2 linked regions of the Thiocapsa bogorovii genome follow. Each later gene encodes a partner of the first gene's protein in a complex. Links are inferred from orthologs where the notes say so. Each region holds a gene or a part of one and is shown on either strand. Other genes may lie near its edges. The genes, in order: pabB and LT988_RS14205.

Region 1 (6,888 bases):
CCGAGGCACTGAAGGGCGAAGGTTTCGGCGTCCTGAGCGACATCGACGTCAAGGCCACACTGGAGGCCAAGCTGGGGATCGAGAAGCGACCCTACCGCATCCTCGGCGCCTGCAATCCGCCCCTGGCCAATCGGGCACTGGAGGCGGAGCCCGACATCGGGCTGCTGCTGCCCTGCAATGTGGTCGTGCGCGAAGAGGCCGACGGCAGCATCGTCGTCGCCTTCATGGACCCTGAGTCAGTTCTGCAACTGGTGGACAGACCCGAGGTCGCGGAGATCGCCGCGGAGGTCAAGGGTCGGATGGAACGGGTCCGCGACGCCCTCGCGGCGGCTTGAGGGGACTCGACCTTTCACTTAAACCGCGTCCAGCGCGGCGTGCGATGGTTTTGAATCGGATCAACCCTCGCGGAATCAACGATCGCCGGAGCTGGCGCGGTTTCATCGGAGACACCTGTTGAATCCCATTCCGGCGGGCCGAGCGCCTGGAATCGCAAGCGGCCATCGCACCCGATCAGGAAACGGCTGGGCAACACTTTTGCGCCCCGGGCATGGAAGATCGTCTGATCCGGATCCAATACGATTTGGCCCTCGTAACCGAGCCGGCGCATGGCCTCCACGGCCCGGCGCGGTGTCTCGTCGACGTTGACCGCCGCGACGTGGAACGGATGTCCAGCCAGGCCTTGGGCAAGCCGCTGCAGCGAAGGCATCTCCGCGAGGCAGGGCGGGCACCAGCTCGCCCAAAAGTTCACCAAGACCACACGGCCGTCGGGGTCGCTCAGCGAATGCCGATCTCCCCCGGGTCGGCGGCGCCGACGGCCGGTGACGGCGCTGCATCCGGAATCCCTTCCAACGCGCCACCGAACGCGGGAAGCGCGAGGACCATGAACAACGCCATTGCGTTGGCCGGAACGGCCCGGATGGACGTCATAGCGCGTACCCCATCGACAGGCGTGCACGGTAGGACGCCGGGCTTGGCCACCTCTTCAAGCTCTGTGGCCCGATCTTAACCGGTCGGTCATGTCTCGGTGCGCTCGACAGCCAGTGGTGCGGTGCACAACGATTCTTCAGATCGACGTGCATGAGCGAGGGAACACGCCCGGATTCGGACCAGTGCTCCGACAATAGCCCACCCCCGCGCAACGGCACCTCGGTCGGATGTTCCCTTCGGTCGATTCGGCTGCCGAGGCGCGGGCGTGCATGCTCTGGCCCAGCCATTGCGTGCCCAGGGACCATCGCGCCACAGCGCAGTTGCCCCGAGCCCTTTCCAGGTATGACCCTAAAAAGAGCATTTACACCTTGCCTCAGGTGATCCAAGCGGCTGAAATATCGCTGCAAGGAGGTCCCGATGACCAATTCGATCCCTCACCCGCAGGGTGAACCCGAAACCACCGCGGCGGTGCCGCATGCCGGCCCGGTGGCGGTGGACACCTTTGGCGGGCGCGTCCACGTCGAGTGGGATGCGCAGGCGTCGGTGCGCCGCAGCCTCGGCAAGCTCGATGAAGCCGACGGGGTGGCCTGGTCGCAGAACCACCTGGACGCCTGCGTGGCCCCGGTGCTGGGCGTGCCCTGGATTCTCGATACCGACCTGACGGTCAAGCCGCACCACGGTCATCAAGAGGGTGCGGTCAAAGGCGACAATCCGCACAAGCCGGGACGCCCTTCGCACAGCGTTGCGGTGCGTGCGGGTCTTCCGCACGCGCAAGGTTGGTCCGATCGCGAGCGGATGGGTGCCGATGAACTGGTCTACCGCGGTGTCGTGCGCACCCCTGTCTATGCGCCTGCGGAGCGAGCACCGCTGGACGGCGACTGGACGGGCCTCGCCGCCGAGCATTTCGCGACGGCTTCCGATGTCTACCGCCTGACGGGCGAGCTGCCGGTATACGCCGATCTCGGCGAGACGGCCGACGGACGGGCCAAGGGCGAGGTCGAAAGCGCAGCCCGGCTGGCTCGTATGCTCGGCGAAGACGCGATTGCCCTGGAGCCTCATCAGTGGCGCTCTTTGGCGAGCTATCTGCGCCAATGTCGGATCGAGCGTATCTGGCGGCCCTGGGCGCGCCGATGCTCGGCCGGCCTGCCCGAGGATGCGCCGTTGGTGGGCGCCGGTGTTGGCCGTTTCCTTGTGCCCGAGCTTGCGCGGCGGCTCGGCCGCGGCCATGTCGACTGGCTGACCTTGATCGCGCGTGCAGCGGATCCGGCGTCCGCGCCCACACCGGAAGGCGCCGATGCGGGGGGCTGCGCGCCGGCCGTTGCACTCGCTCTGTTGCCCTTATCGGAGTCCGGCGATGCCCTTGCTTGAAGAGCTGCCCTATCGACCGGACAGCGCACAGATGTTCGAGGCCTTGACCGAGCGACCGTGGGCCGCGTTCCTGGACAGTGGCCGACCGCTGTGCGAGGGCGGACGGTACGACATCCTCGCCGCCGATCCCTACCTGATGTTGGTCACGCGAGGGACGCTGACACGGATTCGCTCGCACGCCGGTGTATCCCTATCGCCGCAAGATCCCTTTGAGCTGTTGCGTGACGTCCTCGGCGAGCGGACTGCGCCGATTGCGGGTCTTCCGTTCGCGGGTGGCGCCATCGGCTGGCTTGGCTACGACTTGGGACGGCGTATCGAGCGGCTGCCGGTGCTCGCCCGCGATGCAGAGAAGATTCCCGATATGGCCGTCGGGCTCTATGACTGGGCCGTTGTCGTCGATCACGACGAACAGCGCTGCTGGCTGGTCGGTGCCGGCCGCGATCCGCGCACGCGTGCACGCTGGCCGGAACTCCTGCGGACCTTCACCGGGCCGTCGCCAACGCGTGCGCGCTCCTTTCGGTTGCGCAGCCCCTTGTGCTCGAACATGACCAGGGCTCGATACGCGGCCGCCTTCGCCCGCATCCAGGCGTTCATCCATGACGGCGATTGCTATCAAGTCAACCTCGCGCAGCGCTTCGCGGCCCGCGCAGCGGGCGATGCCTGGTCCGCCTATTGCGGTCTGCGCAGGCTCAACGCCGCGCCGTTCGCTGCTTACTTGTCGACGCCGTTCGCTAAGGTGATGAGCTCCTCTCCGGAGCGCTTCCTCTCGCTGCGCGACGGTCGCGTGGAGACCAAGCCGATCAAAGGCACTCGGCCCCGGGGTACGAGCCCGGAAGCGGATTCGATTCTCGCGCGGGCACTGTCGGAAAGCACCAAGGACCGCGCCGAAAACCTGATGATCGTGGATTTGTTGCGCAACGATCTGGGCAGAGTCTGCCGGACGGGCAGCGTGCGCGCCCCGAAGCTCTTCGACGTGGAGAGTTACGCCGCGGTGCATCATCTCGTCAGCACGGTCACCGGCAAGCTGGCGGATGGCGAGGATGCGGCCTCGTTGCTGCGGGCCTGCTTCCCCGGCGGGTCGATTACCGGCGCGCCGAAGATCCGTGCTATGGAGATCATCGAGTCGCTCGAGCCGCAGCGCCGGGGTGTCTACTGCGGCGCCATCGGCTATCTGGGCTTCGACGGTGCGATGGATAGCAATATCGCCATTCGTACCCTGGTCTACGCGGCAGGCACGGTGCGTTTCTGGGCCGGCGGCGGCATCGTTCATGATTCCGATATGGAGCAGGAGTATCAGGAGACCTTCGATAAAGCCGCACCCCTGCTCCGGCTGCTCGAGGGCGAGCCGCTCGCCGATGTGGGTCGTTAAGCTCGGGGGCAGCCTCGACGCCGCCGAGCTTGCGGCAGCCGCTTCTGGTGGTGCCCGGCGGCGGCCCGTTCGCGCATGCCGTGCGCGCCGCCAACAGCGGCGGCAGTTCGATGATCGTGCCGCTCACGTGATGGCCGTGCTGGCCATGGAGCAGATGGCGCACGTCGTTCGTTCACTGGCGCCCGGGCTCACGGGCACCGATGACGCGACAGCCCCGCGGGCGCCCTGCGGCGATGCCCGCCCCGCGGTGCGCGTGCGCTTCGACCCGACCGCGATCTCGGCAGTCGGCAGCGGTTCGTAGGGAGCCGCCTCGGTTCGGCGATCCGCCCGTGTCGAGAACGGCGAGCGGGAGTCCGCCCTCGGGATCTATGTGAAGCTCCACATCACCGGACCATCCGGCCATCGGCAAGGTCGCCTCGCGCACGGCGGAAGCCCGTACCGCGCGCTGCAAGGCCAACAAGGGCAGCCTGCCCGGTTGCGCCGCCGGGCAACCGACCGCGGTCATGACCAAAGGCACGCCCGTGGGTTCTGGCCTGTGCCGCCTGCGGAAATAGGCCTAAACGACTTGCCAAGGACGGCAAAAGGTCGGTCAACTGCCGGATCTGGGCTGAGCGAATCGAGTGATGGCGTTGATCAAGCAGACCGAGCACGAGATGGGTCAAGACGCCAGCAACATCGGGTTCGGCAGCAGCGAGGCCGATTCGATGATCTCTTCAATCGCCTGACCCACATGTCCGGAATCCGCCTTCACACGTGAGGGTTGATCGGTCGGCTCCGGATTGCTCGGCGCGGCTCCAGTCAACGCGTGCAGATTCCGAGCAGGTTCCTCACACGTTTCCAGGGTTGCAGGGTTACAGGAGCCTTGCCGACGCCGCGGTCGAAGAAAAATCCGGTCGATGAACCGCCGTCGAGGTTGATGGCGCGATCGACCCGCCAGGGTGTCAGGTCCCCCGGGGAGGCAAGGATTACCCCGAGCTCGGAGAGCGTGAGACTGGTCATGGTCGCACCGATGACCCAGTGTCCCCGCCAATCCGTGGCGATGAAGGTGCGGCGCCGCGGGTCGGAGGTGGACAGGCCTCGCACCGTGCGACCGTCTTCCACGAGATAGGGTCCGGTCTGCAACAAGGCGCTGATGTGCGTGTGATCTTGGAAACGGCCGCGCCGGACGAGATGGATGCCGCGGTCGTCGCTGTAGATCACGCCGCTCAGGAGTTTCGCGGTCTCGAATCGGTTGATCCGCTGTCCTTTCGAAATCACCAGCCCGGCCGGCCGCCAATCCGGGTGGAAGAAGCCGCCGTTGACCCCGGCCACGCAGCCCTCGGCGCGGAAGGCCGCCTCCAGCGTCGGGTACGCCGCCTCCGGACCGGCGCCCAGATCGATCACCTCCAGGCGGAACGCCCGCGAGGTGAAGAAGGCGACGTGTGCGACGACACGTTTGCTGTCGGAAGGGCGCACCGCGGAGCGTTTGGCGTAGGTGAGGTCGGCGCTGATGTCCTGCCGCTCCGACTCCCCCCCAGGCATCCAATCCGCGGCGAGCGCGGTCGAAGCCTGCAGCAGAAGGGCCAGGAGGAGCATGCCGGGCCACACTGAAGGCGGGCTTAAGGACCACCGCACCCAACCAGCCTGTTCGCCGCGGATCGTCGTACGCGTCGGCGCGGTCCACGGAGTTTTCTCAATGGTCATGGCTTGGAGTTGCCCCGACGCGCAGTGCATCACCAGACCCGGGATGGGCTCCGGCGATGTCACCGTTCCGGCCGGTCGTGCATTTCTCGGTTAGGCGGATCATCGGGGGCATCTTCGAGGTCCGAGTTGCGCGGCCCCGGCGAGCGCGGGACGCACCCTGCTTTCCGGGTGAGGAGGCCCTGGTGAGTCCTCCCAATGCTATCAGAAGCACGCCGACATCCCTAAAGCTGCAGCGGATGCTCTACCGTTGGAATCCCGCGCACTCACCACGATCTCGCGTTCGAAGGGTACATCATCAGGAGAAGGACAATGAGCGTCGTGCATTTGAGCGCACCCACGATCGATCCGGACGAGGTCGCCTATTTCGAGCGACTCGCGCACCGTTGGTGGGACGCGGAGGGGCCGTTCTGGCCCTTGCACCGTCTCAACGCCTTTCGCGTCGACTACATCCGCCGGCATCTTGCCGTATGTTTCGGGCGGGATCCACTAGCGGAGCGCCCCTTTGAAGGGCTGAAAGTGCTTGATATCGGATGCGGCGGCGGGATTCTCAGCGAGTCCATTGCGCGGCTCGGCGCCTGTGTTACGGGGGTGGAGATTACCGAGAAGAACGTACGTGTTGCGCAGATCCATGCCCAGTGGAGCGGTCTGGAGATCGATTATCGCCTGGGGACGGCGGAGGACTTGGTGCGTTCCGGCGAGCAGTTCGACGCCGTGCTGAACATGGAGGTGATCGAGCATGTCGAGCATTTGCCGGAGTTTCTCGCCGATTGCGGTCGCCTGGTTCGACCGGGCGGGGTGATGTTCGTGGCCTCGATCAATCGAACGATCGCGGCCTTCTTCGTGGCCATTCTCGGCGCGGAGTACCTCCTGCGCTGGCTGCCCAAAGGCACTCATCACTATCGCAAACTGGTTCCCCCGGGGGAGGTTGAGACCGTGCTGGGTCGAGACTTCGATGTCAAAAATCGCACCGGCGTCCGGGTGAATCCGTTCAATCGCGCTTTCGGCTATACCCGCTGGATGGGCGTGAACTATATGCTTCTCTTGCAGCGTCGCTGAGGGTGATTGAAACATCGGGCAGGTGGATCTTGTCGAAAGAGGGGTGCCGGGGCGTATCCGATTGGCTCCGGCTTGGTTCTGAGGGCAGGACGATGACCGGAGAAGACGAATTCGAGGGTTGGATCGCATCGATGTCGCGCGGCGACTGCGGTTTCACGTACGTCAGGTTTTATGCCGATGCCCCGGAATGGGCCCGATACGCGGCAATCAATCGCTTCGGCAAGGGCACGGTCTTTCTGCCGCCTACCGAGATCAAGCCCAAAAAGACCGCGGCCTAATCCGCCGCGATCGAGAGTACCTCTTCGATGGCTCGGTCGATGACCTCGAGGGGTGTGTAGAAATGGGGTGAGAAGCGAATTCCGCCGCCGCGCTGTGCGCAGAGAACCCGCCGGTGCATGAGCTCGGGGTAGAGCTCGGACGAGGGTTTTCCGGGGACTCGAAAGGTGACGATGCCCGCGCGGCGCTCTGGCGCGCGGGGCGATAAG
Region 2 (6,798 bases), 1.9 Mb from region 1 along the record:
CGGCGCGGACATCGTGCACTTCGACGTGATGGACAACCATTACGTGCCGAACCTCACCATCGGTCCGCTGGTCTGCGAGGCGCTGCGCAAGCATGGCGTGACGGCGCCGATCGACGTGCATCTGATGGTCAAGCCGGTCGATCGGATCATCCCGGACTTCGCCGCCGCAGGCGCGACCTATATCACCTTCCACCCGGAGGCGAGCGAACACATCGACCGCACCCTTCAGTTGATCCGCAACGAGGGCTGCAAGGCCGGTCTGGTGTTCAACCCGGCGACGTCGCTGAGCTATCTCGACTACGTGATGGACAAGATCGACATGATCCTCCTGATGTCGGTCAACCCCGGTTTCGGCGGTCAGAGCTTCATCCCGGCGACCCTGGAAAAGCTGCGTGCGGCGCGCAAGAGGATCGATGCCTCCGGATTCGACATCCGGCTCGAGATCGACGGCGGCGTGAAGGCGGACAACATCGGCGAGATCAAGGCGGCTGGCGCGGACACCTTCGTCTCCGGCTCAGGGATCTTCGGAAAGGGCCGCGAGAGCGATCCGCATCGCTACGACAGCATTATCCGGGAGATGCGCGAGCAGATGGCGCGCTGAACCGCGTCCGGGGTTAAGGTCTGGACTCGAGTTTGGTCGATACGTCCGAGCGTCCCACAGCGCTTTGAGTCGACGCGGTTTAGGTGTTTAAGGGCCTGAGTCGGTTGCCGTATTGCGCTTCGCTTATCCGGCCTACGGGCGTTCTCTATTGATGATTGGTGGAGTTGTACCCGCATGCTGCGACCGAAGATGATCCTGATCGATGTGGACGGCACGCTCGTGGACAGCGTCCCGGATCTGGCCTTTTGTGTCGATGCCATGATGGAACGGCTCGGCCGTCCGCCCCGAGGCGAGGAGGCCGTGCGTAACTGGGTGGGGAACGGAGTGGAGCGGCTGGTGCGCCGGGCGCTGATCGGCCAGCTCGACGGCGAACCCGACGAGGCGGATTTCGAGGCGGCGCTCCCGATCTTTCTGGAACTCTATGCGGAGAATACCTCCAAGCGCTCGGTGCTCTATCCGGGCGTGATCGAGGGTATCGCCTTCATGAAAGGCGCGGGGTATCAGCTCGGATGCGTGACCAACAAGGCCGCACAATTCACCGAACCGCTGTTGCGTGATCTGGGAATCCGTGAGAATTTCGGCCTGGTGGTCAGTGGTGATACGCTACCGAAAAAGAAGCCGGATCCGATGCCGTTGCTACACGCGGCGAAACACTTCGGTGTGGAACCCGCTGATGCGCTCATGATCGGCGACTCGGTGAGCGACGTGAAAGCCGCGCGTGCCGCGGGCTTCGGAATCATCTGCATGAGCTATGGCTACAACCACGGACAAGACATCCGCGAGGCCAAGCCGAACGCGGTGATCGACTCCATGGTCGAGCTCAAGGGCCTGTTGGCGGCCGAGGCATAATTGGGCTACGCCGACATGGCGGCATCCGGAATCAACGAAGAACATGAGAAACGGGACGAGGCGAGCGATGACCGGGTGGCGATGGTGAGGTTGAGACCGCGTTCCGACCTGCCTTGAATCCCATTGCCCGGAGACCCCGATGACCCCCGCTGCCTTTCGCGCCCTGGCCGACCAGGGACACAACCGTATTCCGATCCTGCGCGAGGTCCTTGCCGACCTCGACACCCCGCTCAGCGTCTATCTCAAGCTCGCCGAGGGGCCTTATTCCTATCTGCTCGAATCCGTGCAGGGCGGGGAGAAGTGGGGGCGTTATTCCATCATCGGCCTGCCCTGCCGCACCCTGCTGCGGGTAAGCGGCCAAGAGATCCGTGTCGAGCGTGACGGCGAGGTCATCGAGTCGGTCGAGACGGCGGACCCGCTGGCCTGGATCGGTGCCTACCAGCAGCGTTTCAAGGTTGCCGATCTCGCCTGTCTGCCGCGTTTCACCGGCGGTCTGGTCGGCTATTTCGGCTACGACACCATCCGCTATATCGAGCCGCGTCTGGCGACCTGCCCCAACCCGGATCAGCTGCAGACGCCGGACGTCCTGCTGATGGTCTCCGACGAGGTGGTCGTCTTCGACAATCTCAGCGGACGGATGTACATCATTCTCAACCTCGACCCGAGCGCAGGCGATACCCTGGAGGCCGGGGAGGCGCGCATCGACGCGCTGTGCGAACGAATGCGCTGCGGTGCGCCGCGACGCTCCGCGGAGCAGGGACGCACGGTGAGCGAGACCGACTTCGTCTCCGGCTTCACCGAAGACGGCTTCAAACACGCGGTCGAGCGCATCAAGGACTACATCCTGGCCGGCGACTGCATGCAGGTGGTCATCTCGCAGCGTCTCTCCATCCCCTTCCAGGCGCCGCCGCTGGATCTCTATCGGGCGCTGCGCGGACTGAATCCGTCCCCCTACATGTATTTCCTCGACCTGGGCGATTTTCACATCGTGGGCTCTTCGCCCGAGATCCTGACCCGGCTCGAGGACGGCGTGCTCACGGTCCGCCCGATCGCCGGTACCCGCCGCCGCGGCGAGACCGAGGCGGAGGACCAGGCACTCGAAGCCGAGCTGCTGGACGACCCCAAGGAGCTGGCCGAGCACCTGATGCTGATCGACCTGGGACGCAACGACGCCGGGCGCGTAGCCGCGATCGGCAGCGTGCGCGTGACCGACAAGATGATCGTCGAGCGCTACTCCCACGTGATGCACATCGTCTCCAACGTGGTCGGTGATCTGCGCGAGGGCATGAACGCCATCGACGTGCTGCGTGCGACCTTCCCGGCCGGGACCGTCTCGGGCGCACCCAAGATCCGCGCGATGGAGATCATCGACGAGCTGGAACCCGTCAAACGCGGTATCTACTCGGGCGCGGTCGGTTATCTCTCCTGGAACGGCAATATGGACACGGCGATCGCGATCCGCACCGCCGTGATCAAGGACGGTGTGCTCCACATACAGGCCGGCGCCGGCATCGTGGCCGACTCGGTCCCGGACGCCGAGTGGAAGGAGACCATGAGCAAGGGCCGCGCGGTGTTTCGCGCCGTGGCCTTGGCGGAGGCGGGGATCGAACGCGGCGCCGGGCGGGTCGTTTGAACCTCGGCTTGCGATCATCGCACACGCATTCTGGTTCGCCGGAGCAGACTCATGGCCAATCTCGTCGTCAGGAATCTTGACCAGAGCATGGTCGAAGCGATTGCGCAACCCGTAAACGCCGGCGAGGTTTTGGATGAATACGAACGTGGAAAGCGCTGCCCGACGATTCGTCGATCGGTTGCGTGCGCGGTACGACGTTGCCGGTGCCGTGCTCTATGGCAGCCGCGCCCGTGGGGATGCCGACGATTTGAGCGACGTGGACCTTGCGGTGCTTCTCGGAGGTCCGCAAGGGAATCGCGCCGATGCGGCGGTGGACATGGCAGGCATCGCCTTCGATCTCATGCTGGACACGGGTATTCTGGTCGACCCTCTGCCGATCTGGCTGGAGGAGTGGAAGCACCCCGCGGGGTTTGCCAATCAAGGTCTGATCGAGACCATTCGGCGTGACGGAATTCCCTTATGACCCCCGATGCCGGCCTTAATAAGGCACGGCGGGCGCTCGTCTCGGCACGGCTGTTATTGGCGCCCCCGAGCTAGGCCGCGGATGATGGTATTTCCGTTTCTGAAGAGTGCGTGGCATTCATTATGCTCCTGATGATCGACAACTACGACTCCTTCACCTACAACCTGGTGCAATACCTGGGAGAGCTGGGTGCGGAGGTGAGCGTGGTGCGCAACGACGAGCTGAGTCTCGACGAGGCGATTGCGCTGGCGCCCGAGCGGATCGTGATCTCGCCGGGACCCTGCACGCCGAACGAGGCCGGGATCTCGGTCCCGCTCATCAAGGCGATGGCCGGGCGGGTACCCATCCTCGGTGTCTGCCTGGGCCATCAATCCATCGGGCAGGCGTTCGGCGGACACATCGTCAAGGCGCCGAGCGTGATGCATGGAAAGACCTCGGCGATCCACCATACGGGTGTCGGTGTATTCAAGGGACTGGATAACCCCTTCGAGGCGACCCGATACCACTCGTTGGTGATCGAGCAGGAGACCCTGCCGGAGTGTTTGGAGATCACGGCCTGGACCGAGACCGCCGAGGGCGAGCGCGAGGCCATCATGGGCGTGCGACATCGCGAGCTTGCGGTCGAAGGCGTGCAGTTCCATCCGGAATCGATCCTGACAAAGCACGGGCACGATCTGCTTCGCAACTTTTTGCAGACCGCGCCTATTGACGGTGATCGCGGCCCCCGGTCCGACGGGTAGGGTGGACGAGCGAGAGAGAAGTCCACCGAATCCCGCTGCGGCGCTGGTGGACGGCGCTAAACCGCCTCCATCCCGACAACTGGTCTCGGCGGCGACGTCAACGCCGAAGTCCACCAGCGGGCTGGCGAGACGCGGTTTAGGATGTTTAAAGAATAAAAAATAATCACTTAAAACGCGCCGCACCGGCGATCAATGAGCCTGATAAGGTCAACCCCACATGAAAACCTCGCAGAAACCGAAGAGCGCGTTTTAACCATGGAGCTGAAAGAGGCGATCAACCGCTGCCTGGACCACCGTGATCTGACCGGCGAGGAGATGACCTCGGTCATGCGTACCATCATGACCGGCGGGGCGACCTCGGCACAGATCGCGGGCTTCCTGATCGCGCTGCGCATGAAGGGCGAGGCGGTGCCCGAGATCGCGGCGGCGGCTGCCGTGATGCGTGAACTGGCGACCGGCGTCGATATCGGCGGGCTCGATCATGTGGTCGACATCGTCGGCACCGGCGGCGATTCATCCGGCACCTTCAACGTCTCGACGACCAGCATGTTCGTCGCGGCGGCAGCGGGTTGTCATGTCGCCAAGCACGGCAACCGTTCCGTCTCGAGTCGCTCCGGTGCGGCCGACGTGCTCGAAGAGGCGGGGGTGCGCCTGGATCTGACCTCCGAGCAGGTCGCGCGCTGCGTGCGTGAGGTGGGCGTCGGCTTCATGTTCGCGCCGGGACACCACAGCGCCATGAAGCATGCGATCGGTCCGCGCAAGGAGCTGGGCGTGCGGACCATCTTCAACGTCCTGGGTCCGCTGACCAATCCGGCCGGTGCGCCAAATCAGGTCCTGGGTGTCTTCAGCGAGGATCTGCTCGAGCCGCTGGCACTGGTGCTGCAGCGTCTCGGCAGTCGTCATGTGCTGGTGGTCCATGCTCGAGACGGACTGGACGAGATCAGCATCGGCGACATCACCGACGTGGCCGAGCTGAAGGACGGCGTGATCCACCGCTACGCCATTCATCCCGAGGACTTCGGTCTCGTGCGAGCGGATCTGGATGCAATCCGCGTCGGGGATCCGTCCGAAAGTCTGGTGATGCTGCGCGGCGTGCTCGCCAACCGGCCGGGGCCGGCACGGGATATCGTTCAGCTGAATGCCGGCGCGGCCATCTATGCCGCCGGCCGTGCCGAGAGTCTCGCCGCCGGACTGGCGCGCGCCGACTTCGCTATCTCCAGCGGCGAGGCGCAGCGTCGGCTCGAGCGTTTGATCGCCCTCACGACGAGCTTCGATCGCGCAAAGGACGGGGCTTGACCATGCGCGATACGCCCGACATCCTCAAAAAGATCATTCATCGGAAGGTCGAAGAGGTCTCTGCACGGTCGGCCCGTGTTCCGCTCGATCGACTCGTTGCCCGATTAGACGGGATCGATCCGCCGCGCGGATTTGCGCGCGCGCTTCTGGCCAAGGTCGAGGCCGGCGCCCCTGCAGTGATCTCCGAGATCAAAAAAGCCAGTCCAAGCAAGGGTGTGCTGCGCCCGGATTTTCGGCCCGCCGAGATCGCGCAGAGCTATGCCCGCAATGGTGCGGCCTGTCTCTCCGTGTTGACCGACCGGGATTTTTTCCAGGGGAGCGACGAGGACCTTAAGGTCGCGCGCGTGGCCTGTGCGCTTCCGGTAATCCGCAAGGACTTTATCGTCGACCCTTATCAGGTCTACGAGGCTCGAACCTTGGGGGCGGACTGCATTCTGTTGATCGCGGCCTGCCTGGACGATGCCCGGCTCGCCGAGCTGAGTGACCTGGCCGGAAAGCTTGGGCTGGACGTGCTGGTCGAGGTCCACGACGCGGAAGAGCTGGAGCGAGCGCTGGCGGTCCCGGGGCATCTGATCGGGATCAACAACCGCAATCTGCGGACCTTCGAGGTGACCCTGGACACGACGCTTGGACTGCTGGATCGGGTCCCGAGCGACCGGCTCCTCGTCACCGAGAGCGGCATCCTGAACCCGGACGATGTCGGCCGGATGCGTGCAAGCGGTGTGAACGCCTTCCTCGTCGGCGAAGCCTTTATGCGTGCCGATGATCCGGGCGATGAGTTGGCGCGGCTGTTCTTCGGGGCGTCCTGAGCTCGATTCCCCCGGGATCGTCGACTTGCAGTCGACTCTTCGGCCTCCCCGACGGCCAGCGAATCGAGCGCAACTCGAGGCCATCGCAAAGAAGGCTCGGTTGAGCAAAACGCAGGGCGCCAAAAGATTCCCTGTGATGCCGGCGCAGGTTGCACACGCTTCGCTTTGCCCAACACAAGGCTAGCGAGCCCCTACCGCGTCCCGAACACCACGATCGTCTTTCCCTTGACGCTGACCAGTCCCTGCTCCTCCAGGCTTTTGAGCACCCGCCCGGCCATCTCGCGCGAGCAGCCGACGTTGCGGGAGAGCTCCTGTCGGGTGACACGGATCTGCATCCCGTCGGGATGGGTCATGGCATCGGGTTGTTTGCAGAGGTCCAGCAGGGTGCCGGCGATCCGCCCCGTGAC

The links.
Region 2: the proteins of pabB (region 1) and LT988_RS14205 are in contact, whole or in part, in a solved structure (PDB 8RP0), measured with the Escherichia coli proteins. The link is inferred for Thiocapsa bogorovii from one-to-one orthologs.

What each region holds. Positions count from the first base shown.
Region 1 is NZ_CP089309.1:5,030,160-5,037,047, forward strand. What follows is about bases 1,474-4,472. They hold pabB (aminodeoxychorismate synthase component I), read left to right. Parts: upstream 1,474-2,281; coding sequence 2,282-3,664; downstream 3,665-4,472. Other genes in these bases: LT988_RS22430 (hypothetical protein), read left to right, coding at 1,474-2,295; LT988_RS22440 (amino acid kinase family protein), read left to right, coding at 3,651-3,965; LT988_RS22445 (phosphodiester glycosidase family protein), read right to left, coding at 4,463-4,472. Also shown: LT988_RS22415 (DUF302 domain-containing protein), read left to right, coding at 1-335; LT988_RS22420 (TlpA family protein disulfide reductase), read right to left, coding at 350-757; LT988_RS22425 (hypothetical protein), read right to left, coding at 775-927; more of LT988_RS22430, read left to right, coding at 1,345-1,473; more of LT988_RS22445, read right to left, coding at 4,473-5,239; bifunctional 2-polyprenyl-6-hydroxyphenol methylase/3-demethylubiquinol 3-O-methyltransferase UbiG, read left to right, coding at 5,657-6,403; LT988_RS22455 (hypothetical protein), read left to right, coding at 6,496-6,681; LT988_RS22460 (aminotransferase class V-fold PLP-dependent enzyme), read right to left, coding at 6,678-6,888. UniProt on the Escherichia coli protein: Part of a heterodimeric complex that catalyzes the two-step biosynthesis of 4-amino-4-deoxychorismate (ADC), a precursor of p-aminobenzoate (PABA) and tetrahydrofolate.
Region 2 is NZ_CP089309.1:3,130,181-3,136,978, reverse strand. The notes cover bases 2,569-5,477. They hold LT988_RS14205 (aminodeoxychorismate/anthranilate synthase component II), read left to right. Parts: upstream 2,569-3,668; coding sequence 3,669-4,286; downstream 4,287-5,477. Other genes in these bases: trpD (anthranilate phosphoribosyltransferase), read left to right, coding at 4,542-5,477; LT988_RS14210 (nucleotidyltransferase domain-containing protein), read left to right, coding at 3,217-3,546; trpE (anthranilate synthase component I), read left to right, coding at 2,569-3,083. Also shown: rpe (ribulose-phosphate 3-epimerase), read left to right, coding at 1-601; LT988_RS14220 (phosphoglycolate phosphatase), read left to right, coding at 776-1,450; more of trpE, read left to right, coding at 1,590-2,568; more of trpD, read left to right, coding at 5,478-5,582; indole-3-glycerol phosphate synthase TrpC, read left to right, coding at 5,585-6,391; cAMP-activated global transcriptional regulator CRP, read right to left, coding at 6,583-6,798. UniProt on the Escherichia coli protein: Part of a heterodimeric complex that catalyzes the two-step biosynthesis of 4-amino-4-deoxychorismate (ADC), a precursor of p-aminobenzoate (PABA) and tetrahydrofolate.